Regions from separate parts of the Cryobacterium sp. Hz9 genome, predicted to be linked through region 2. Evidence: predicted binding sites of a transcription regulator. Region 2 holds the regulator's gene; the other holds the start of a gene.

Region 1 (11,514 bases), on a different contig from region 2:
CGTTGCCAACGGAACCTTCAGCATCCGTTGGCAGCGCTGTCGTTGCGTCCCACAGCACCAGGTCGACGCCGCGCGCCACGAGATCGGCGTAGGCAGCGGCAAGATCGGCGACCGAGTTGCGGTGAATGAGCTGCACGGGCTGGAATGGCGCGGCCTGGCCGGCCAGGATGTCGCGTAGCGCGACTTCCGCGCCCGCCACTTGGGCGGCACCGCTTGCGGCGTTGACCCCCGTCATCGGAAACAGCGTGCCGATGCTCAGGGTTCCGTCGCCGGTCGGAGCCGGACCAGCGACCGGGACAGCGACCGGGGCAGCGAGCGGCGCGGCGACCGGCGCAGCCGTACATCCGGCGAGGGTCACTGCGCCGAGCAGTACGACGGCGAGGAGCGTGCGACGGAGCATCTGAGTCCTTTGGAGCTGTATCGCCGCGAGTGCGAGCTGTCGAACCAGCGTATCGGCTGGTCAGGCCGGTTCGAGGGACCCTCGACGCGGAGCACTACCCGAAACGACCATGTCGACCGTCAAGAGGATCAGCGCAACCCAGACCAGACCAAACCCCGCAAAGCGTTCCACCGGCATCGCCTCATTCAGAATAAACACACCCACGAGAAACTGCATGACGGGGGCAACGAACTGAATGAGTCCGAGCACCGTGAGCGGTAACCGTCGTGCGGCGGCCGCAAAGAGCAGCAACGGAACCGCTGTGATGACACCGGCCGCGAGCAGGCCCGCGGTGTGCCAAGGCGAAACGGTGCCGAAGGTGAGGCCGGACATTCCCGACACGACGACGAGTTGCACGACGGCGACGGGGGCCAGCCAGGCTGTTTCGAGGGTGAGGCCGGTGACTGCGTCGACGCTGTGCCCGACCCGTTTTTTGATCAGTCCGTAGAATCCGAAGGAGAACGCGAGGATGAGGGAGATCCACGGGAGCGACCCGTAACCCACGGCGAGTACCACCACGGCCAGAAAGCTGATGCCGATGGCCACCCATTGCAGCCGGCGCAGACGTTCATGCAGCACGAAGACGCCCAGCAACACCGTGACGATCGGGTTGATGAAGTAGCCGAGGGACGCTTCGACAACGTGACCCGTGGTCGCGGCGATCACGTAGGTCTGCCAGTTGATGAAGATGAAGACCCCGGCCAGTCCCATGATCCAGACCAGGCGCGGCTGGCGAAGCGCCCGCCCCAGTACGGCCCAGGTGCGGGTGAGGGTGATGATCAGGGCGCAGAAGACGAGGGAGAACAGCACCCGCCAGGCCACGATCTCAAAAGCGCCCGACGGGGCAAGAAGCAGAAAGTACAGGGGCAGCACACCCCAGAGGCCGTAGGCGAAGCCGCCGAAGATGAGGCCGGTACGGTGGGTGGACCGGGCCGCCATTTCGGCTGGTACGGCGGCATCAGTCATAGTGTTTTCTCCTGCGGAACAGAACATGCGCAAACAAAAACTCCCGGATGGCGGTGCCATCCGGGAGTTTCAGTCTAAAGACTAGGTAGTGAAGAACCTACTTAGCGAACGACCACGGCGAGCACGTCGCGCGCGGAGAGAACCAGCAGGTCATCGCCACCGAACTTGACCTCGGTTCCGCCGTACTTGGAGTAGATGACCTTGTCGCCGACGGCGATGTCGAGAGGGACGCGGTTGCCGTTGTCGTCAATACGGCCGGGGCCGACAGCAACAACTTCGCCCTCCTGGGGCTTTTCCTTCGCGGTGTCAGGAATGACCAGACCTGATGCGGTGGTCTGCTCGGCATCGACCTGCTTGATGACGATGCGATCCTCGAGCGGCTTGATGGAGACCGACACGGTTGACCTCTTTCTAAGATTTGGGTTAGCAGACTCACAGCGAGAGTGCCAAGTGAAGTTTAGGGGGCTTCTGGCACTCACGCAACGTGAGTGCCAGAAGGGGGGCCATTTTGGTAGCGTTGCAGCATGGATCGAACCGAACTCGTAGAGCTGCTTTCTCCCGCGAGTTTGCGGCTGCTGGACTCCCTGCCGCCCTACGACAGCAGCGGAGATGTGCTCAAGCTCGTGAGCGAGCTGCGCAAGGCCGGGCACGCTCCTGGCCTGGTGTCGGCCGTACTGAGCCAGTCACGGTTGCGGGCGAAGGCCTCGGCCAAGTTCGGCGAATTTGCAGAGCGGATGCTGTTCACCGACGCCGGCCTGGAACAGGCAACCCGGTTGCGCGTCGCCGCGCTGCACGCCGGCCGGTTCGCGGGTCTTGGGGCCGCCCTCGGCCGACCACCGCGGGTCGCCGACCTCGGCTGCGGGATCGGCGGCGATGCCATGGCCTTCGCTGCGATGGACCTGCCGGTTGTCGCCGTCGACGCCGACGAGGTGACGGCGACCGTGGCGAGCTTCAATCTGGCTCCGTTTTCCAACGCGTCGGCGTTGCAGGCCGACGCCGAAACGGTCGACCTGAGCGATTTTGACGCGGTCTGGCTCGACCCGGCCCGCCGCACAAGCGGGCACAGCAATACGACCCGACTGACTCGCTCCGAGGACTACTCCCCCTCGCTCGACTTCGCCTACCTGCTTGCGACGACGCTGCCGCTCGGCATGAAGCTCGGCCCCGGACACGATCGCGACCAGATTCCCGTCGATGCCGAGGCCCAGTGGGTGTCGGTCGATGGGCAGCTGGTGGAGATGGGGCTGTGGTTTGGCGCTCTCGCGCGGTCCGGCATCCGTCGTTCGGCACTGCTGCTGACAGCGGGGGGCGTTCAGGAAATGACAGCACCCGCCGACAGCGAAGACGCCCCGGGGGGCGAACTCGGCAATTACGTGTACGAACCAGACGGCGCGGTGATTCGAGCGCGCCTGATCGGCGATCTGGCCCGCTCGCTAGATGCTCGCATGCTGAGCGAGGGCATCGCCTATCTGACCAACGACACGCTCACGCCGACGCCGTTCGCGAGCGCGTTCCGCGTACTCGAGACGCTCCCGTTTGACGAGAAGAAGCTGCGACTCGCGCTGCTGGAGCGCCGCATCGGCACGCTCGAAATCAAGAAGCGCGGCGTTGATGTCGACCCGGCGACGCTGCGCACCCGGTTGAAGCTCAAGGGGCCGGAGTCGGCGACGCTGATTTTGACGCGGGTGGCCGGACACCGCGTGGCGCTGCTGGTGGAGCGCGTGCGCTCGCTGGAGGGCTAGAGCAGTGGCAGCACGGTCTGGCTGATGTAGACCACCCAGCCGGCCGCGAGGAGAACGCCAGCGATTCCGCTCACGAGTCCGCTGCGCCAGAGGGTGCGTGCCCGGTTCTCGGTGGTGCGCGCGATCAGCGCGAGGGTGATCGCAACGAGCGCGAGCGGCAGGCCGAACACACCGATCACGCCGAGGATGAGGCCGATCAGACCGCAGATCACGGAGGCGACCGCGAGGTGGCGACGGCCGGTGATGCGCTGCACCTCCGCCTCGGTGTAGGCGTATGGCACGAACTCGGTGGGAGCGGTGATCGTCGACGCCCAGTCCAGCTGGCTGCCGGGAGGCGCGGGCGCGCGGGTATAGTCCAGATGCGCCGTGGTGTCAGCGTCCTGGTGTGGTGTAGTCATGGCTATCCTCTGGCCGCGAGCTGGACGGTCCGGCATCGGTCACAATCCGTCGGCCGGTCCCATTCGGGCGGCCGCGCACGGGCCGCCCGGTGCGTGGCTAGTTGTAGTAGTTCGATCCGGTGGTGGCGGCGCCGATGAACACGGCGATGAAAATGATGGCGGCGATGAGACCGAGGGCCAGGCCGAGGTAGCCGACGACCAGCCCCCCAAGAGCGAGGCCGCGGCCCTTTTCGCCGGTCTTCTTGATCTGGCTCATGCCGATGTGTCCGGTAATCACGCCGACGAGCGAAATGCCGAGAATCGAGGTCACGAGCGAGATGATCGACAGGACGTTGAACTTGTCCTGTGGGTTCTGCTGCCCATAGGGGTTCTGACCGTACGCGGGCGGCTGGCCGTAAGCCGGAGCCTGGCCATAGGCCTGGTCATAGGCGGGAGCGGCCGGGGTGGCCGACGCCGGGTAGTCCGGGTAGGCGGGGCCGGCCGGGGTGGCCGGCGGCGCGCCGGAGTCGGCAGGCTTCGAGTTTGTCGGGTCGACGGGGGGCTGGGTGGGGTCAGACATCTGCGATCTCCTTAATATTTTCGTTCCGTGGTCGCAGGCCAGAATATCGCCTGAGCCTGCGCTACGCAGACTTTAACGGCAGATCAGACCTGAATCTGACCGACCGGCAGGGTGGAATCGGCGCCGAATTCTAGCGTCGAGGGCTCGTGCCCGGCCATGATGAGCTGCGCGCCGAGCGCGGCGATCATGGCACCGTTGTCGGTGCAGAGCGAGAGGGGCGGAATGCGCAGGACGACGCCGGCAGCATCCGTTCGGGCGGTGGCCACTGCGCGCAGCCGGGCGTTGGCGATGACGCCGCCGCCGAGCAGCAGGCGCGGCACGCCGTAATCGGCGCACGCCGCGAGGGCTTTGCGGAGCAGAATGTCGACGACCGCCTCCCGAAAACTCGCCGCGACATCGCTGATCGGCACCGGTTCACCGGCATCCTGCCGCTGTTCGACGAAGCGCGCGACCGACGTCTTCAGGCCTGAGAACGAGAAGTCGTAGCGGTGCGCGGCCATGTCCTTGGGTTGGCTGAGTCCGCGCGGAAAGCGGATGGCCCTCGGGTTGCCGTCGGCGGCCACCCGGTCGATCTGCGGCCCGCCCGGGTAGGGCAGCGACAGCAGGCGGGCGACCTTGTCGAAGGCCTCGCCGGCGGCGTCGTCGATCGTCTCGCCCAGCAGCTCGACGTCGCTGACCAGGTCGCGCACGAGCAGCAGCGAGGTGTGGCCGCCGGAGACGAGCAGGGCGATCGTCGGGTACTCCAGCGGTTCGGTGTCACTCGTGTCGGTGTCGCTGCGCAGCAGGTCGGCACCGACGTGGCCGACGAGGTGGTTGACCGCGTAGATCGGCTTGTCGAGGGCGACGGCGAGCGCCTTGGCGGCGCCGACACCGACCATGAGGGCGCCGGAGAGGCCCGGCCCGCAGGTGACGGCGATGGCGTCCAGGTCGGCCAAGCGGATGCCCGCCTCTGCAACGGCCGCGTTGATGGCCGGCACGAGCTCGTCGAGGTGTGCCCGCGCCGCGATCTCCGGCACGACGCCGCCGTAGCGGGCGTGCTCGTCCATCGAACTCGCGATGGTATTGGAGAGCAGAACGGTTCCGCGCACGATGCCGATGCCGGTTTCGTCGCACGAGGTCTCGATGCCGAGCACGAGTGGATCGGTACGGTTCATGAGTGCACGGTTACTGCCGGTGTGGTGAGCATAGATTCCAGTTCGGGAATATTGAGGCGCATGACGATGGCATCGACGTTGTCGGGCTGGTAGTAACCGCGCCGCACCCCGACCTCGATGAATCCGAGGCGTTCGTACAGGCGTTGGGCGCCAGGGTTGTCAGCCCGCACCTCGAGAAAGATCAGCCGGGCGCCGCGCTTGCGGGCCTCGCTGATGAGCGCCTGCATGAGCGTTCGGCCGAGGCCGCGTGCGCGCGCCGCGTCGACGACGGCGATGGTCTGGATGTCGCCCTCGGTGGCTCCCCGCGGCGCGAGCAGCCCGGCGTAGCCCTCGACCCGGGTGGGATCGTCGGGTGGGAACGCCACGAGGTAATAGCAGGCCGGGTCGCCGAGGTCGCGTGCCATCATGGTCGCCGACCAGGCATCGTTCTCGAAGATGTTGGTTTCGAGCTGCATGATTGCCGCCAGGTCGACCTCGTGCGCGCGGCGCAGCTGCCAGGTCATCGGCTGACCCGCTTGGGACCGGCGGAGAGTGTGACGTCGGGCGAACGCAGGTAGAGCGGCTCATTGGCCGCGAACGGGCGTTGGTGGGCATGGGTCAGTTCGGCGACCATGCCGAGTTCTCCCGCCGACACCGTGGCGGCGTCCAGGCGCAGCCAGCCCGCGTGCAGCCAGTTCGGGTCGTCGAGGTCGGCCGGTTTGGCCAGGCCGGGCGAGCCGACGCGCACGGGCAGACCCGCGGCATCCGCGTGCGAGTAGGCACTCCAGTAGATTTCGCGGCGCCGGGCGTCGGTGACGACGACGAGCGGGCCGGTGTGGCCACGGCGGTAGTGCCCGTAGGCGATGGCGTCGTGGCTGATCACCGGTACGAGCGGCTTGCCGGCGCCGAGGGCGAAGACGCGGGCCGACGCGATGCCGACGCGCAGGCCGGTAAACGGGCCGGGGCCCATGCCGCCGACCACGCCGGACAGTGCCGCGGGCGCGATGTTCGCCTCCCGGAGGCACTCCAGAATGAAGGGGCCGACGATTTCGGCGTGACGCATGGTGTCGGCTTCGCCGCGTTCGGCGAGCACCCCGCGGTTCAGGTCGACGACGGCCACGCTCGTGCCGGCGGAGGTATCGATGGCAAGTAGCACCCGTTCAGCCTAGGCGCTGTGGCACGCGGCGGGCGCGGGCGACATCAGGTCACAAAGAGTACGACGGCGGCCGTCAGCGCGACGATCACGAGGATCGCTCGCAACACGGGGGCCGAGAGGCGGCGTCCGATCCGAACGCCGAACCACCCTCCAGAAGCAGACCCGACACCGATCAGTAAGACAATCATCCAGTCGACGGTGCCGCTCGAGATGAAGATGATCGATGACACGAGGTTGGCCATACCGGCCAACACGTTCTTGGCACCGTTGGCCCGGTGCATGTCGGTGGACCAGAGAATGCCCAGCAGCGCCAGCAACACCACACCCTGAGCCGCTCCGAAATATCCGCCGTAGACCCCCGTGCCGAGGATACCGAGCACGAGACCGAATGTGATCGGCCGGGTGTCGGTGGAGACGCCTTCCGGAGCCTTCCGCCGAACGTACCGCGCAACTCGAGGCTGAACTGCCGAGAGCAGGGCGGCGAGCACCAAGAGAAACGGCACGACCTGGGAGAAGGCTTCCTCGGGCAGCACGAGCAGAAGCAACCCGCCGGCGACCCCACCGACGGCCGAGAACACGGCCATCCAGGCCACCGGCCGCCATTCGGACTTGAGCTCGCGGCGGTAACCGTAGACCCCCGCGATCGATCCGGGAACCAGACCGACGGTGTTCGACACGTTCGCCGTGATCGGGGGGATCCCCAAGGCCAGCAGCGTGGGAAAGGTGATGAGCGTTCCGGCGCCGGCCACCACGTTGATGATGCCCGCGGCAATGCCGGCGACCAGGATGATGGCACCTTCAAGAAGAGTCATTTAGTCAGAGTTCCCTGCGTTCGAGTGTTCAACGGCTACGTCGCCGACAACGGGCACTAGTGAACACGCTAGACCAACGCCAGGCGGGCCCAGCGGGGGCCGTGACCGGCCAGGGTCACGGTGCGCGGCTCGTCCAGGTCGTGATCCAGATCGAGAACGGATGCTGCGGCATCCGTTTCCGACGTCACGAGCGCCCGGCCATGCGGCCGCTCGATCTCGATTTCGAGCCAGGACTCGGTGATGCCGTCGAGCAGCCCGCGGCCCCACTCGACCACGACGATGGAGTGGGCGAAATCGATGTCGAGGTCGTCGAGTTCCATGGCACTGTTCAGGCGGTAGGCGTCGACGTGCACGAACGGTGGCCCGCCGACGAGGCTTGGATGTGTGCGTGCAAGCACGAAGGTCGGACTGGTCACCGCCCCACGCACCTGCAGTCCCTCGCCGAGGCCCCGCGTGAGGGTGGTCTTGCCAGCACCGAGCGGCCCGGTGAGTACGATCAGGTCACCGGGTTGGAGGGTGCCAGCGAGGTCGATGCCGAATTGGTGCATCGCCGCGGCATCGGGAACGGTGCGGTGAAGCTCAGCCATTGAGGTGCCGCCGAGTCACCCGGTGCCCGATGCGGGTCACGATCTCGTAGTTGATCGTGCCGGCGGCGTCGGCCCAGTCGGTCGCGCTCGGCGCTCCGGTGACCGGGTCGCCGAACACCACGACCTCATCGCCGACGGCCACGCCGGGGTTGTCGGCACCGAGGTTGACCACGAACTGGTCCATCGCCACCCGCCCGACAACCGGGTAGTTCGCGCCGTGAATGTGCACGAGTGCCGTGCCCGATGCCTGCCGCGGAATACCGTCGGCATAGCCGAGCGGCACGAGCACGAGCGTGGAATCGTGCGGTGCCCGCCATAGATAGTCGTAGGAGACACCGGCGCCGGCGCTCACCCGGCGCACGTGGGCCACCCGGCCGCGCAGGGTCATGGCCGGAACCAACCCGAGGTCGGCCGAGGTCGCATCAGCGAACGGCGACAGTCCGTAGAGGGTGATGCCGAACCGCACCATGGAGAAGCGGGCAGCCGGCAGGCGCAGCGCCGCCGCCGACGAGGCCACATGCACCAGCGTCGGCGTCAGGCCGGCCGCGCGGGCGGCCTCAACCCCGCGTTCGAAACACTCCAGCGCCTGCTGGTCGTCGAACGCGGAAGCGTTGGCGAGGTGGCTCATCACACCCTCGACGCGCAGCAGTCCGACCCGCTCGAGTGCGGCAGCGAGCGCGAACACCGCGGCCCAGTCGTTTTCGTGCACACCGTTGCGGCTGAGGCCGGTTTCCAGTTTCAGATGAACGGATGCGGCCCGGCCGAGTTCTGTCGCGGCATCCGCGACCTGTTGCACCTGTCGCAAAGACGACAGCCCGAGGGTGACGTCATCGCCGATAGCGGCACTGAAATCGGCGTCGGGGTCATGCAGCCACGCCAATATCGGTGCGTCGATGCCAGCGTCACGCAGGGCCAGGGCCTCGTCGATATCGGCGACGCCGAGCCAGTCGGCGCCACCGGCGAGGGCGGCGCGCGCTACCGGAACGGCACCGTGGCCGTAGGCATCGGCCTTGACCACCGCCATCGCGTGCGGGGTGCCGACGAGTTGGCGCAGGTACGCCATGTTGCTGCGGATCGCGGCGAGGTCGATCACGGCCTCGCGAAACCCGGTCACTTCTCCCCCTCGGCGACGACGAAGGCGCAGGCCACGCCGGCGTCGTGGGTCATGGTGACGTGCACGCGGCTGATGCCACGATCGGTCAGAGCGGCCAGGGCCGCCCCGCTGAGCCTGAATTCAGGGTTGCCGTGCGGGTCGTTCACGATTTCCATCTCTTGCCAGGTAGCCCCTGCGCTGTCGCCGAGGGCCTTGATCAGGGCCTCCTTGGCGGCGAAGCGCGCCGCGAGGGAGTGCGTCGGCAGACCGCGTTCGCTCGGGGCGAACAGCCGGGGTACGAGGCGCGGGGTGCGCTCGACCTGGCGGGTGAACCGCGCCAGGTCGACCACGTCGACGCCAATACCCATGATCACCGTGCCGCCTCGACCAGCATTACTCGACCGTGACGGACTTCGCCAGGTTGCGCGGCTGGTCGACATCGAGCCCCTTGGCGATGGCGAGCTCCATGGCGAACATCTGCAACGGCAGCACGGCCAGCAGTGGCTCGAACAGGGGCGCGGCCAACGGAATGTGAATCACGGTGTCGGCAAACGGCAGCACGGCGGCGTCGCCGACCTCGGCGATGGCGATGATGCGGGCACCGCGGGCACGGATCTCCTGAATGTTGGAGACGACCTTCGGGTGCAGGTGGGCGGAACCGCGCGGGCTCGGTACGACGACGAACACCGGCTGGCCGGGCTCGATCAGTGCGATCGGACCGTGCTTGAGTTCACCGGCGGCGAAGCCTTCGGCGTGAATGTAGGCGAGTTCTTTGAGCTTGAGCGCCCCCTCGAGCGCGATCGGAAACCCGACGTGGCGGCCGAGGAACAGCACCGCGCGGGTGTCGCTCATCCAGCGGGCGAGCTGGCGCACCTCATCTTCGACGCCGAGGACGGCCTGGATCTTCTCCGGCATGGCCTGCAGTTCGGCGACCTGCACGGCCTGGTCGGCCTCGGTGAGGCTGCCGCGCACGCGGGCGAGGTGCAGCGCGAACAGGTAGAGCGCGGTGATCTGGGCCACGAAGGCCTTGGTCGACGCCACGGCCACTTCGGGGCCGGCGTGCGTGTAGATCACGGCGTCGGATTCGCGCGGGATGGTCGCGCCCTGCGTGTTGCAGATCGAGATCGCCTTGGCGCCGAGCGACATGGCGTACTTGACGGCCATGAGCGTGTCCATGGTTTCGCCGGACTGGCTGATCGAGATCACCAGGGTGTGGTCGTCGAGCACCGGGTCACGGTATCGGAACTCGTGGCTGAGTTCCACGTCCACCGGCACCCGCGTCCACTTTTCGATGGCGTACTTAGCGGTCTGCGCGGCGTAGGCGGCCGTTCCACACGCGACGATGACGATGCGACGGATGCCCGCGAGCACATCATCGCCGAATTCGGTCAGTTCCGGCACGACCACGTGGCCGTCGATGATGCGCCCGCGCAGGGTGTTGGCGACGGCATCCGGCTGCTCGGAGACTTCCTTGGCCATGAAGCTGGACCAGCCGCCCTTTTCACTGGCGGAGGCGTCCCAGGCGATGTCGAACTCTTCGGTCTCGACGGGGTGACCGTCGAAGTCGGTGACGGTGACGGCATCCGCCGTGATGGTGACGATCTGGTCCTGGCCGATGGCGACGGCGCGGCGGGTGTACTCGACGAACGCGGCAACGTCGGAGCCGAGAAAATTCTCGCCGTCGCCGAGGCCGATGACCAGCGGCGAGTTGCGGCGGGCGCCCACGACGACGCCGGGCTGGTCCTGGTGCACGGCGAGCAGCGTGAACGCGCCGTCGAGGCGGGCCACGATGGCGCGGAAAGCCTCGCCCAGGTCGCCGACACGCTGGTACTCGCGGCCGAGCAGCACCGCGGCGACCTCGGTGTCGGTTTCGCTTAGAAAGGTGAAGCCCTCGGCGAGCAGCTCGTCGCGCAGCACGGCGAAGTTCTCGATGATGCCGTTGTGGATGAGGGCGAGCTTGTTGTTGTCACCGAGGTGCGGGTGGGCATTGCCATCGGTGGGGCCGCCGTGGGTGGCCCAGCGGGTGTGACCGATGCCGGTCGTGCCGTTATTGATGGGGTGGGCCTTCAGCTCATTGGTCAAGGCCGCGAGCTTGCCGGCCTTCTTGGCGGTGTTGAGCACACCGAAATCGTCGATAACGGCGATCCCGGCGGAGTCATACCCCCGATATTCGAGCCGTCCGAGCCCGCCCATGAGAACATCAATGGTCTTGTTGCTTCCGACATAACCCACGATTCCGCACATGGAAGTCAATTTTAGTCGGACTAAGCTTGGGACAATGTCCGATCCGGTGCTGACCCCTGTAGTGAACGGTCACGGTACCCCCTTCGTGGAGCTCGACCGAGCGGACTGGGCGGCCCTCGCGCCGACCACCCTGCTCCCGCTCAAAGAAACCGAGATCGTGCAGTTGCGTGGCATCGGTGAGCCGCTCGATATCAACGAGGTGAAGGATGTCTACCTTCCGTTGAGCCGCTTGCTCAACCTCTACGCGGCGAATGCGCGCACGCTGCACCGTGCGACAAGTGGGTTTCTGGGAGAACGTGCCCGCCCCACGCCGTTCGTGATCGGTGTGGCCGGTTCGGTCGCCGTCGGCAAATCGACCGCTGCACGGCTGCTGCGCAAGATGCTC
Region 2 (11,514 bases):
CGGCACTCTCCTGTCGAAGGGCCTGCTTCTGCGCGTCGTACTCGGTGTAGGCGTCGACGATGCGGGCAACGAGCGAGTGCCGCACCACGTCGGCACTGGTCAGATAGGCAAAGTGAATGTCGTCGATCCCGTCGAGCACGCGGGTGACCAGTTTGAGGCCGCTCGAACCGGCTGGCAGGTCGACTTGGGTGACGTCGCCGGTGATGACCATCTTCGAACCGAACCCGAGACGGGTCAGGAACATCTTCATCTGTTCCGGCGTGGTGTTCTGCGCTTCGTCGAGCACGACGAAGCTCGCGTTGAGGGTGCGTCCGCGCATGTAGGCGAGCGGGGCCACCTCGATCGTGCCAGCGGCGAGCAGCTTCGGGATCAATTCGGGGTCGAGCATCTCACCGAGCGCGTCGTAGAGCGGTCGTAGGTAAGGGTCGATCTTGTCGGTGAGCGTTCCGGGCAGAAAACCGAGCCGCTCGCCGGCCTCGACGGCCGGGCGGGTCAGGATGATGCGCTCGACCTCTTTGTTCTGCAGGGCGCGCACCGCCTTCGCCATGGCCAGGTAAGTCTTGCCGGTCCCGGCCGGTCCGATCCCGAACACGATCGTGTTCACGTCGATCGCATCGACGTAGTCTTTCTGGCCGATCGATTTCGCTCGGATGCTCTTGCCACGGGCGGTCAGGATGGGGGCGCCGAGCTGGGCGGAGGGACTCACGGAGCTGTCAGCGGCGAGCATCCGTGCCGCCGTTGCGACCTCGGTCTCACCGAGGTCATGGCCGGTGCGCAGGGCTAGCTGCAACTCCTCGATCAAGCGGCGCACGGCCTCCACATCGTCGGCGCTGCCGCCGAGGCTGACATCGTTGCCGCGCACGTGCACGTCGACGTTCGGGTAGGCACCCTCGATGGTGCTGAGGTAGCGGTCATCGGGGCCGAGCAGGCGCACCATGGCGACGCCGTCGACGGTGAAGCGCAGCTCGGTGTTGGTGCTGGGTCCAGCGTTGCCGGGTTGAGCGTTGCCGGGTTGAGCGTTGCCGGGTTGAGCGTTGCCGGCTTTAGAGGGCGCCAAGCGAGTCCTCCCCCATCGAGTCGGAAGGTTCCTGGCTGCCCAGTACGTGGGCGTGCACGTGGAACACGGTCTGGCCGGCGGCCGCACCGGTGTTGAAGACGAGGCGGAACTGCCCGTTGGTTCGTTCGACGGCGATGCGCTCGGCTACCGCCACGAGTTCGGCCAGGAGGGCCGGGTTGCCCGCAGCGAGCTCTACGACGTTCTGAAACTGCGGGTCTTTGGTGGTCACGACCACGTGCACCGGCGCTTTGGGGGCGATGTCCAGAAACGCGATGATGTGTTCGGTCTCAGCCACGATCGTCGCCGGAATTTCCCGCGCGATGATGCGGCTGAAAATGGTCGGCTGGCCGCTGGTTGAAGACATGCCTCTATCTTAAGCGGCGCTACCAGCGGCACGCACTACCAACGGCCCAGGGTCGCATTGAGAATTGCGAGGGCGGCCGGTCCGGCGGTCGACGTGCGCAGCACGGTGTCGCCGAGGCGCACTGATCTCGCGCCGGCGCGCTCGAGCAGCAACAGTTCGGCCGGGGAGATTCCACCCTCTGGGCCGACGACGAGCAGAATGTCGCGGTCGTCGGTGGGCGCGGCCACCTCGGTGAGGCGACCGGTCGCGGTCGGGTCGAGCAGCAGCATCCGGGTGGCGGCGGCCAGCACGGCCAGTTGCTTCGTGCTGGCGAGAGGGGCGACGTCGGGCAGCCAGGCCCGAATCGACTGCTTGCTGGCCTCACGCACGATGCTGCTCCAGCGTTCGTGACCCTTGGCGATCTTGGGGCCCTCCCACCGGGTGATGGAGCGCGCGGCAGTCCAGGGGATGACGCCGTCAACGCCGAGTTCGGTGGCGGCCTGAATGGCCAGCTCGTCACGGTCACCCTTGGCGAGGGCCTGCACCAGGCGGATGCGCGGCGTTGCCGCCGCCGCCTCGCTCGCGTCATCGACGCGCACGGTCAACACCGCGGCCTCTGCCGACAGCACCGTACCTTCCAGGAGCAGCCCGGCCCCATTTCCCAGGCGGAGCCGGTCCCCGGGACGAACCCGGCTGACCGTGACCGCGTGGCGCGCCTCGGCACCGTCAACGACCACGACCTGCCCCGGACGACACTCGGCCGTCCGGAGCGTTTCCTGCAGGTAGAAATGGGCCACGTTAGCCGAGGAACCGGTCGCGCAGTTTGGCGAACAGTCCCTGCTGGTACTGGCTCAGGGTGGGCGCGGCGGTCGTATAGCGGGCGGCGAACTGTTCGATCAGGTCGCGTTCCTTATGGTCGAGTTTGCTCGGAGTGACCACGTGAATGCCGATCTTGAGGTCGCCACGACCGCTGCCGCGCAGCTTGGTGATGCCGCGGTCCCTGATCGTGAGGACCTCGGAACTTTGCGCGCCGGGGCGGATCTCCACTTCGATGTCGCCGTCGAGGGCCTTCACGGTGACGCTCGTGCCGAGGATAGCGCTGGTCATGGGCACGTCGAGGGAGCACATCAGGTCGTCGCCGTCGCGGCTGAACACGTCGTGGTGGCGCACCTTCATCTCGAGGTACAGGTCGCCGTTGGGGCCGGCGGCCGGGCCCGCCTCGCCGCTGCCGGGCATCTGCAGCCGCAGGCCGGTGTCTACGCCGGCGGGAATGTCGACCGGAACCGTGCGGCGGGCGCGCACGCGGCCCTGGCCAGAGCAGGTCATGCACGGCGTCGCGATGATGGTGCCGAAGCCGCGGCAGGAACCGCACGGGCTCGACGTCATGACGTTGCCGAGCAGCGAGCGCACGGCGCGCTGGATGCTCCCGGTGCCGTGGCAGATATCACAGGTGACCGGCGAGGTGCCGGGTGCACAGCAGGAGCCCTTGCAGGTGTCGCAGACGATCGCGGTGTCGACCTCAAGGTCGCGGTGCGTGCCGAAGATGACCTCGTCGAGGTCGAGCTCCACCCGGAGCAGTGCGTCCTGGCCGCGTTCGCGGCGTGAGCGCGGGCCGCGGGTGCTACCTCCACCGCCACCGAAGAACGTTTCGAAGATGTCACCGAAATTGCCGAAGTTCTGCTCGGAGAAGCCGCCGTTCTGGCCACCCTGGTCGTACTTCTGGCGCTGTTTGGCGTCGCTCAGCACGTCGTAGGCGTGGGTGATGCTCTTGAACCGTTCCGACGCTTCGGCGCCGGGGTTCACATCGGGGTGCAGTTCGCGAGCCAGGCGGCGGTATGCCTTCTTGATTTCGTCGGTGGTCGCGTCGCGGCCAACGCCGAGCGCTTCGTAGTGGTCAGCCAAAGGTGGCTCTCCTTGAGTTTTTGATGATTCTGGTTCTGATGATTGATCTGATGATGAGGTCTCTACCGCGGAGGCGGCAACAGGTTTAGGTCTCGCCCAGCAGGCGGGAGAAGCGGCAACAGGTTTAGGTCTCGCCCAGCAGGCGGGAGAGGTAGCGGGCGACGGCGCGCACGGCCGCCATGTTGTTGGAATAGTCCATGCGGGTTGGTCCGAGCACGCCGAGCCGGGCCAGGTTGCCGTTGGCGGTGTATCCGCTGGTCAGCACGCTCGCCTCGGGCAGTCCAAACGCCGCGTTCTCGCGGCCGATGCTCACCGAGACGCCGTGCTGGTCGGTTTCCATCTCGCCGAACAGGCGCAGCAGTACTACCTGCTCTTCGATGGCTTCGAGTACCGGGTAGATGCTGCCCGAGAAATCCTCTTCCGTGCGCACCAGGTTCGCAGCTCCGGCCATGACGAGTTTGTCCTGGCGGTTGGCGCCGACCTGTTCGGCGAGGGTACTCATGACCAGGTCGACAATCGGCTGCAGCGCGGGCGAGCCCGGCCAGACGATTGCGGCGAGGGCCACGGATGCCTCGGCCATGCCGAGCCCCACAACCGCCACATTGAGGCGGGCGCGCACCTCGCCGAGCGTCTGCTCATCGAGCGCACGGGGCAGGTCGATCACCCGCTGTTCCACCCCGCCGGAGTCGGTGATCAGCACCGACAGAATGCGTGTCTCGGTCAGCGGCACGAACTCGATGTGGCGCACCTTGGCGCGCGACAGCGACGGGTACTGCACGAGCGCGACCTGATGGGTGAGCTGCGAAAGCAGTCGCACGCTGCGCACGAGCACCTCGTCGAGATCGGCGGAATGGCCGAGAAAAGTTTCGATCGCCTGACGCTGGGCGGGAGTGAGCGGGCGCAGGTCGGCGAGGTGATCGACGAAAACGCGGTATCCCTTGTCGGTGGGAATGCGCCCAGACGAGGTGTGCGGCGCCGCAATCAGCTCTTCCTCTTCGAGCAGGGCCATGTCGTTGCGAATAGTGGCGGCGGAGACGCCGAAGGAGTGCCGGTCGACGATGGATTTGGAGCCGACGGGTTCGCGAGAGGCGACGTAGTCCTGCACGATGACGCGCAACACATCGAGGCCACGGTCGGAAACCATTGCGCCGCCTTCCTGATTCTCCGGTACAGCTATGGTCGAGCGGATGCCGCTCCCCTGGCGCGCCGGTGGGCACGCTCGAACGCAGGTTTGCCGGTGCGTCGTTGGCACTCGCATCCGCTGACTGCCAATACTATCGCGGCCGACTGTGAACGCCCATTGCCAGTATCGCGATGCAAGCGTTTAATTGTCGCTATACGCTCCACCATTTTGAGCGAAAGGCATGATTATGACCGATCCACAGGCGCAAGCACCCGGTGAGCCGAACTACCGTGAGCCGAATGTCGGCCAGCCGGCGAACGGCCAACAGCCAGGGACGGGGCAACCCGCCGGCAGCCCGTACGCCAACCCGGTGGTCGCGGCCCCCCTCTCGGAGGCCGATGACCGACAGTGGGCCTCCCTGGCGCACCTCGGCGGTATTTTGAGCTTTCTGCCGTCCCTGATCATTTGGCTGGTGTTCAAGGATCGCGGGCGCTTCACCAACACCGAAGCAAAAGAGGCGCTCAATTTTCAGATCACCTTGCTGATCGGTTATGTGGCGATCAATGTGATCTCGCTTATTCTCGCGATCGTTACTTTCGGAATCGGCGGGATGTTGGTCAGTCTGTCCTGGCTGCTCTGGGTGGCGGGTGTGATCTTTTCGATCATGGGCTTCCTGAAGGCCAAGGATGGGCAGAACTATCGGTACCCGTTCGCCCTTCGTCTGATCAAGTAGCCAGCACGCAGGTCACTGCAACCCGGGACGATTAGTCTGGAGGTCACTGGCACTGCCGTGCCAGTGACCGGCCGTACACCAGGAGGCCCCCATGTCTGAGCAGAACCCGTACCAGTCAACGTCCGCCACCCCGATGAGCCCCGCCGACGAGAAATTGTGGGCGACACTGATCCACGTCGGCGGCATCATCTTCAGCTTTCTGCCGGCGTTGATCGGCTACCTCGTGCTGCGTGACCGTGGCCCGTTCATTCGCGCGCACACCGCGACCGCGCTGAACTTTCAAATCTCGCTCTACATCTACGCGGCCGTTCTGGTTCCCATCACTATCGTCACGATCGGCTTCGGTGGCATTCTGTACCTACCGTTGGCCATCATCGCTCTCGTATTCATGATTCTGGCGGCCCTGGCCGCCAACCGTGGCCAGGGCTACAGCTACCCGCTGACGATCAAGTTCGTCAGCTGAGCACCGGTCGCCCGAGCACTAGTCACTCAGGCGCCGCACCACGGCGTCGGCCAGCAGCCGTCCGCGCAGGGTCAGTTCGATGGATCCGGCGAGGGCGGCTTTCGCATTGATGAGCTCGTCGGCGATGAGCCCGGCAACCTCGATGCGGCCCGCCGGCGACAGTGACGCCACCGGTATGCCGGTGCGGATGCGGCTCTGCAGCAGAATACGCTCGAGTTCGAGGGTCGGCGCGTCGAGCGTCTCACGGCCGGCCGCCGGCGACAGGCCGCCGAGCATCCGTTCGGCGTACGCGGCCGGATGCTTGACGTTCCACCACCGCACGCCGCCGACATGGCTGTGTGCGCCGGGGCCGACGCCCCACCAATCCTGGCCGGTCCAGTAGGCGAGGTTGTGTCGCGAACGGTGCGCGTCACTCGCGGCCCAGTTGCTGACCTCGTACCAGTGGTACCCGGCGGCGGCGAGGAGTTCGTCGGCCAGCTCGTAGAAATCGGCCTGCTGATCGTCGTCGGTCGGCGCGATCTCGCCGCGGCGAATCTGCCGGGCCAGCTTGGTGCCGTCTTCGACGATGAGCGAATACGCACTCAGGTGGTCGGGGTGCAGGCTGAGGGCCTGCTCGAGGCTCGTGTGCCAGTTTGCGAGGGACTCCCCCGGCGTCCCGTAGATGAGGTCGAGGCTCACGTCGAGCCCGGCGGCGCGGGCCCACTCCACGACGAGCGGTACCCGCTCGGGATCGTGGGTGCGTTCGAGCGTCGCGAGCACGTGCGGCACCGCGGACTGCATGCCGAACGACACCCGGGTGAATCCTCCCGCCGCGAGGGCACCGAGGTAGGCGGCGTCGACCGAGTCGGGATTCGCCTCGGTGGTCACCTCGGCGCCGTCTTGCAAGCCCCACTGCTCTCGCACGGCCCCGAGCATGCGGGTCAGGTCGGTGACCGGCAGCAGCGTCGGAGTGCCGCCCCCGAAGAACACCGTCGACACAGGGCGATCGGGCACGCCCGACGCGGTGAGGATGCGCGCGGCCGCCTCGACCTCGAGCACGGCCTGGCTGGCGTAATCGCTCTGTTTGACGCCGCGCAGCTCGGTTGCGGTATAGGTGTTGAAGTCGCAGTAACCGCAACGCACCCGACAGAACGGGACGTGCAGGTAGACGCCGAAATCGCGTTCGCCAGCGTCAACGGCCGCTGAGGCCGGCAGGAGGCCGTCGTCGGGTGCTGGGTCGCCGACGGGGTGGGGTCCGGCCATGGGAAATGCTCCAGTACGTTGAAAAATTGTTGATCAGTGGCGGATCGCGCCGCTAGTTGATGGCACCAACGGGGTGCAGGGCCCGCAGGTACAGCCTGGTGAACTTGGCCTGCTGAAAGCGCAGTACCGGCCAGGCCAAGCGGTAATACCAGGTGCTGGCCCGTGAGAACGAGCGAATCGTCAGCCAGACCGAGTCATCCTCGCGGTGTTCGACGATGAAGGATTCTTCGCCGCTTTCCGGGTGGCCGGCCATGGTGCCGTAGGCGAATCCGATGCGGGCGACCTCGTCGATCACGTAGACGACGCGTACCGGCGCGGTCACGCGCAGCAGCCAGACCTTCATTTTCAGCGTCGCTGTCATGCCGTTGGCGATATACGGCGTGCCGTCGTCAGCGAAGGTGGCTTCGTTGACCGGATGTTGCTGCTTGACTGCCGGGGTGCCGTCGGATTGAAAGGTGACCGGGGTGTACTGCACGCCGGTACCGTTTTCAAGATCGGTCACCTCCATGCCGCTGCCGCGCTGGATTCCCCACGTCATCAGCAATTTGGTCGCGGCTTCAAACCGTTCGTGGGAACTGCCGAGCTTCACGCTCTGTTCCATCGGCCGGTAGCCCTTGGGCGGATAGCTCATCAGGTCGGGAGCGAGCGTGCCGCCGATGGCGGCATAGCTGACGGCGGCGTCGGTGAAGGTGGATCTGCGCATCCGCTTTACTTCTTGTCTTTCGTCTCGATGTCCCCCGACAGCGCTGCGATGAAGGCCTCCTGTGGCACCTCGACCCGGCCGACCATCTTCATGCGCTTCTTACCTTCTTTCTGCTTCTCGAGCAGCTTACGCTTGCGCGAGATGTCACCGCCGTAGCATTTGGCGAGCACGTCTTTACGCATCGCCGAGATGCTCTCCCTGGCGATGATGTGGGCGCCGATCGCGGCCTGAATGGGCACCTCGAACTGCTGGCGCGGAATCAGTTTGCGCAGGCGCCCGGTCATGAGAGCGCCGTAGGCATAGGCCTTGTCCCGGTGCACGATGGCAGAAAACGCGTCGACCTGTTCGCCCTGCAACAAGATGTCGACCTTGACCAGGTCGGCCTCCTGCTCGCCGGAGGGTTCGTAGTCGAGCGAGGCGTACCCGGCGGTGCGGCCCTTGAGCATGTCGAAGAAGTCGAACACGATCTCGCCTAGCGGCATCGTGTAGCGAATCTCCACGCGGTCTTCGCCGAGGTATTCCATGCCGAGCAGCGTGCCGCGGCGGCTCTGGCAGAGCTCCATGATGACGCCGACGTAGTCTTTCGGCGCGAGGATGGCGGCCTTGACCATGGGTTCGAGGACCTTGGCGATTTTACCGGTGGGGTACTCGCTCGGGTTGGTCACCGTGATGGTGCGCTTGTCGTCGGTGGTGACCTCGTATGGCACGCTCGGCGCGGTCGTGATGAGGTCGATGTTGAACTCGCGTTCGAGGCGTTCGGTGATGATCTCGAGGTGGAGCAGGCCGAGAAAGCCACAGCGAAAGCCGAAACCGAGAGCGACGGAGGTCTCCGGCTCGTACCCGAGACTGGCGTCGGACAGCTTGAGTTTGTCGAGCGCTTCGCGCAGCGCCGGGTAGTCGCTGCCGTCGATGGGGTACAGCCCGGAGAAGACCATGGGCTGCGGTTCGTTGTAGCCGGGCAGCGCGTCGGTCGCCGGGCGCAGGGCGGTCGTGATGGTATCGCCGACCTTGGACTGGCGCACGTCTTTCACGCCGGTGATCAGGTAGCCGACCTCGCCGACCTTGAGCCCCTTGCTTTCGATCGGTTCGGGCGAGATGACGCCGATCTCGAGGATCTCATGGGTTGCCCTGGTCGACATCATCTGGATTTTTTCGTGGGCCTTGAGGTGACCATCGATCATGCGCACGTAGGTGACGACGCCGCGGTAGCTGTCATAGACCGAGTCGAAGATCATGGCGCGGGCCGCGGCATCCGGGTTGCCCTGCGGCGCGGGAATCATCGTGGTGGCGAGGTTGAGCAGTTCCTCCACACCGGCACCGGTCTTGCCGGAGACGCGCAGCACGTCTTCGGGGCGTCCACCGATGAGGCTCGCGAGTTCGCGGGCGTACTTGTCGGGGTCGGCGGCCGGCAGGTCGATCTTATTGAGCACCGGGATGATCGTGAGATCGTTTTCGAGGGCGAGGTAGAGGTTGGCGAGGGTCTGGGCTTCGATGCCCTGGGCCGCGTCGACCAGCAGGATGGCGCCCTCGCAGGCGGCGAGGCTGCGGGAGACCTCGTAGGTGAAGTCGACGTGGCCGGGGGTGTCGATCATGTTCAGCGCGTAGGTGACGCCGTCCATCTCCCACGGCATACGCACGGCCTGGCTCTTGATGGTGATGCCGCGTTCACGCTCGATGTCCATGCGGTCCAGGTACTGGGCGCGCATGGAACGTTCGTCGACGACGCCGGTGATCTGCAGCATCCGGTCGGCGAGCGTCGACTTGCCGTGGTCGATGTGGGCAATGATGCAAAAGTTTCGGATGAACTCGGGGGCCGTGGCGGCCGGTTCCAGCGCGTGAAGGGCTCTCGGTGACATAGTTCGTCCATTATTCCATGCTCGGTGCGGTTACCGGTCTCCGAGAGCTGCGCCGGGCTCGCAGGAAGCTCGGGGACGCGTGCGTGGTGGTATCGCAGGACGGCTGAGCCCGCCGTAGTCCCGCGCCGTCCATGCCCGGCGACTTGCGCAACGGGCGCGTCCAGCCACCTCGCGCGGCGGCTGGCTAGGCTCACGGGCATGAAGATTCCCGAGGCGCGTGTGCCGGTTCTGCTCGTGCACGGGATTCGGGCTTCGGCGACGATGTGGCGTCATCAAGAGCAGACGCTGCGTGCCGCCGGGTACCCGGTGCTCGCAATTGATCTGCCGGGCCACGGGAAACGGATGGGCGAGTCGTTCACGGTACCGGCGGCGCTCGCCGCCATCGATGACGGGGTCGCGCACCTCGGTGGTCGAGTTCTGCTCGTGGGACTCTCGCTCGGCGGTTACTACGCGATGGCGTATGCCGCCCAGCACCCCGATCGGGTGGCCGGACTCGTCGCCGCTGGCTGCAGCGCAGTACCGAAGGGTGTGCTGCTCGAGGGGTACCGCGTGCTTGCCCGGATGATTCACCGACTGCCCGATCGCGGCTTGTGGCTGCACGAAACCATGGCCCGCCGATTACTGCCGCCCGCCGGGGCGCGCGACGTACTCGCGGGCGGCGCCGCGCTCGACGTGATGGATGCCGGATTGCGCGCGACCTCCACGCTGACCCCCCTGGCCAGCCTCGCGGCGTACCCGGGGCCGATCTGGTTGGTCAACGGCGCCCTCGATCACTTTCGGCTGAACGAGAGGCGTTTTCTGGCCGCATGCCGCAACGGGGAGGTCGTCGTGGTTCCGGGTGCGACGCACCTGTCAAGCCTGGCCCAGCCGGAGCGCTTCACGACGATTCTGTTGCGGGTCGCCGGCCAGGTGTCCGCCGCCTGACCACAGCATCCGATGCGGTGTCCATTTTCGGGTCGGAAGCCTGCGACTATCGGCCTCTGGGCATCCGCGACCCGGGCGGGGCCGGTTTCGGGATGAAGGCACTTGCTGGTAGCGTTAGTGGTTGGCTTGCGTGTCGGGTCCCACCCCGCACGATTTTCGCCGCAGAAGCGCCCTCTACCGCTGAGCGGCTGTCCGTACCAGAATCTAACGAAAGCGTAAAAAACGTGGCAAATATCAAGTCGCAGATCAAGCGAATTGGCACCAACAAGAAGGCCCAGGAGCGCAACAAGGCTGTCAAGAGCGAGTTCAAGTCCGCAATCCGCGCGACTCGTACCGCAATTGCCGCTGGCGACAAGGACAAGGCCGTCGTCGGTCTCGCCTTTGCGTCCAAGAAGCTCGACAAGGCCGTCAGCAAGGGTGTCATCCACCAGAACCAGGCTGCGAACAAGAAGTCGGCCATCGCGAAGGCCGTTTCCGCCCTCGTCTGATCGACACTCGCTGCACCCGACGGGTGTGATCGCATCGGCTCGAGAGCGCGGATGCTGCTCCCTCGTTGCACAGAAACCCTCGCCCTCCCGGCGGGGGTTTTCTTGTTTGGCGGTAACCCGAGTTCATAGCCGCGCATGGCTCGCCCTGAACCGATCCACCATCAGGTCACGGCGGCCGGCTCTCTCTGACCTTCTGGAACGCGCTACTGGACCTTCCGGAACGCGCTACTCTTCGCCGCGGCGGGCGATGACGCCGATCAGGCGCTCAAGCGCGAAGACCGGGTCGCGGCCGGCACCCTTCACCGCCGCATCCGTTTCGGCGAGCACCAGGATGCAGCGGGCGAGACCTTCGTCGCTCCAGCCGCGGAGGTCTTTTTGCGCGCGTTCAACCTGCCAGGGGGCCAGTCCGAATTGGGCGCCGAGCTGGGCGGAGCCACCGCGGGCCCCGAATACCTTCGCCATGGTGCGAATCTTCATCGCGAAGGCCGCGACGATCGGCACCGGGTCGGCGCCGGAGGTGAGCGCGTGCCGGAGGGTGATGAGCGCCTCGCCGTTGCGGCCGGCGATGGCCCAATCGGCGACCTTGAACGCGTTGGTCTCGACCCGGCCGCCGTAGTAGCGGTCGACCGTGGTCTCGGTGACCTCGCTCGTTGCATCCGCGATGAGTTGTTGGCAGGCGG

The links. The regulator HrcA, encoded in region 2, represses chaperone genes, less so after heat shock. The targets are predictions, from matches to a motif close to TTNGCACTCGNNNNNNNCGAGTGCNAA.
Region 1: groES (co-chaperone GroES) is a predicted target of HrcA. The motif match lies at 1,874-1,900, and genes of this name have one in related genera.

The regions. Positions count from the first base shown of each region.
Region 1 is NZ_SOFC01000022.1:156,907-168,420, reverse strand. Features, by position in the region: gene E3N85_RS11890 (hypothetical protein) at 1-400, opposite strand, end outside; gene rarD (EamA family transporter RarD) at 461-1,405, opposite strand; gene groES (co-chaperone GroES) at 1,507-1,803, opposite strand; gene E3N85_RS11875 (class I SAM-dependent methyltransferase) at 1,930-3,147, shown strand; gene E3N85_RS11870 (DUF4190 domain-containing protein) at 3,144-3,545, opposite strand; gene E3N85_RS11865 (DUF4190 domain-containing protein) at 3,643-4,104, opposite strand; gene tsaD (tRNA (adenosine(37)-N6)-threonylcarbamoyltransferase complex transferase subunit TsaD) at 4,188-5,258, opposite strand; gene rimI (ribosomal protein S18-alanine N-acetyltransferase) at 5,255-5,761, opposite strand; gene tsaB (tRNA (adenosine(37)-N6)-threonylcarbamoyltransferase complex dimerization subunit type 1 TsaB) at 5,758-6,393, opposite strand; gene E3N85_RS11845 (sulfite exporter TauE/SafE family protein) at 6,438-7,205, opposite strand; gene tsaE (tRNA (adenosine(37)-N6)-threonylcarbamoyltransferase complex ATPase subunit type 1 TsaE) at 7,274-7,792, opposite strand; gene alr (alanine racemase) at 7,785-8,855, opposite strand; gene E3N85_RS11830 (holo-ACP synthase) at 8,903-9,259, opposite strand; gene glmS (glutamine--fructose-6-phosphate transaminase (isomerizing)) at 9,279-11,129, opposite strand; gene coaA (type I pantothenate kinase) at 11,164-11,514, shown strand, end outside.
Region 2 is NZ_SOFC01000021.1:116,759-128,272, forward strand. Features, by position in the region: gene E3N85_RS10330 (PhoH family protein) at 1-937, opposite strand, end outside; gene E3N85_RS10335 (HIT domain-containing protein) at 1,044-1,421, opposite strand; gene E3N85_RS10340 (16S rRNA (uracil(1498)-N(3))-methyltransferase) at 1,457-2,197, opposite strand; gene dnaJ (molecular chaperone DnaJ) at 2,199-3,302, opposite strand; gene hrcA (heat-inducible transcriptional repressor HrcA) at 3,427-4,446, opposite strand; gene E3N85_RS10355 (DUF4870 domain-containing protein) at 4,673-5,158, shown strand; gene E3N85_RS10360 (DUF4870 domain-containing protein) at 5,250-5,621, shown strand; gene hemW (radical SAM family heme chaperone HemW) at 5,640-6,863, opposite strand; gene E3N85_RS10370 (DUF1990 family protein) at 6,916-7,566, opposite strand; gene lepA (translation elongation factor 4) at 7,572-9,422, opposite strand; gene E3N85_RS10380 (alpha/beta fold hydrolase) at 9,621-10,346, shown strand; gene rpsT (30S ribosomal protein S20) at 10,571-10,834, shown strand; gene holA (DNA polymerase III subunit delta) at 11,060-11,514, opposite strand, start outside.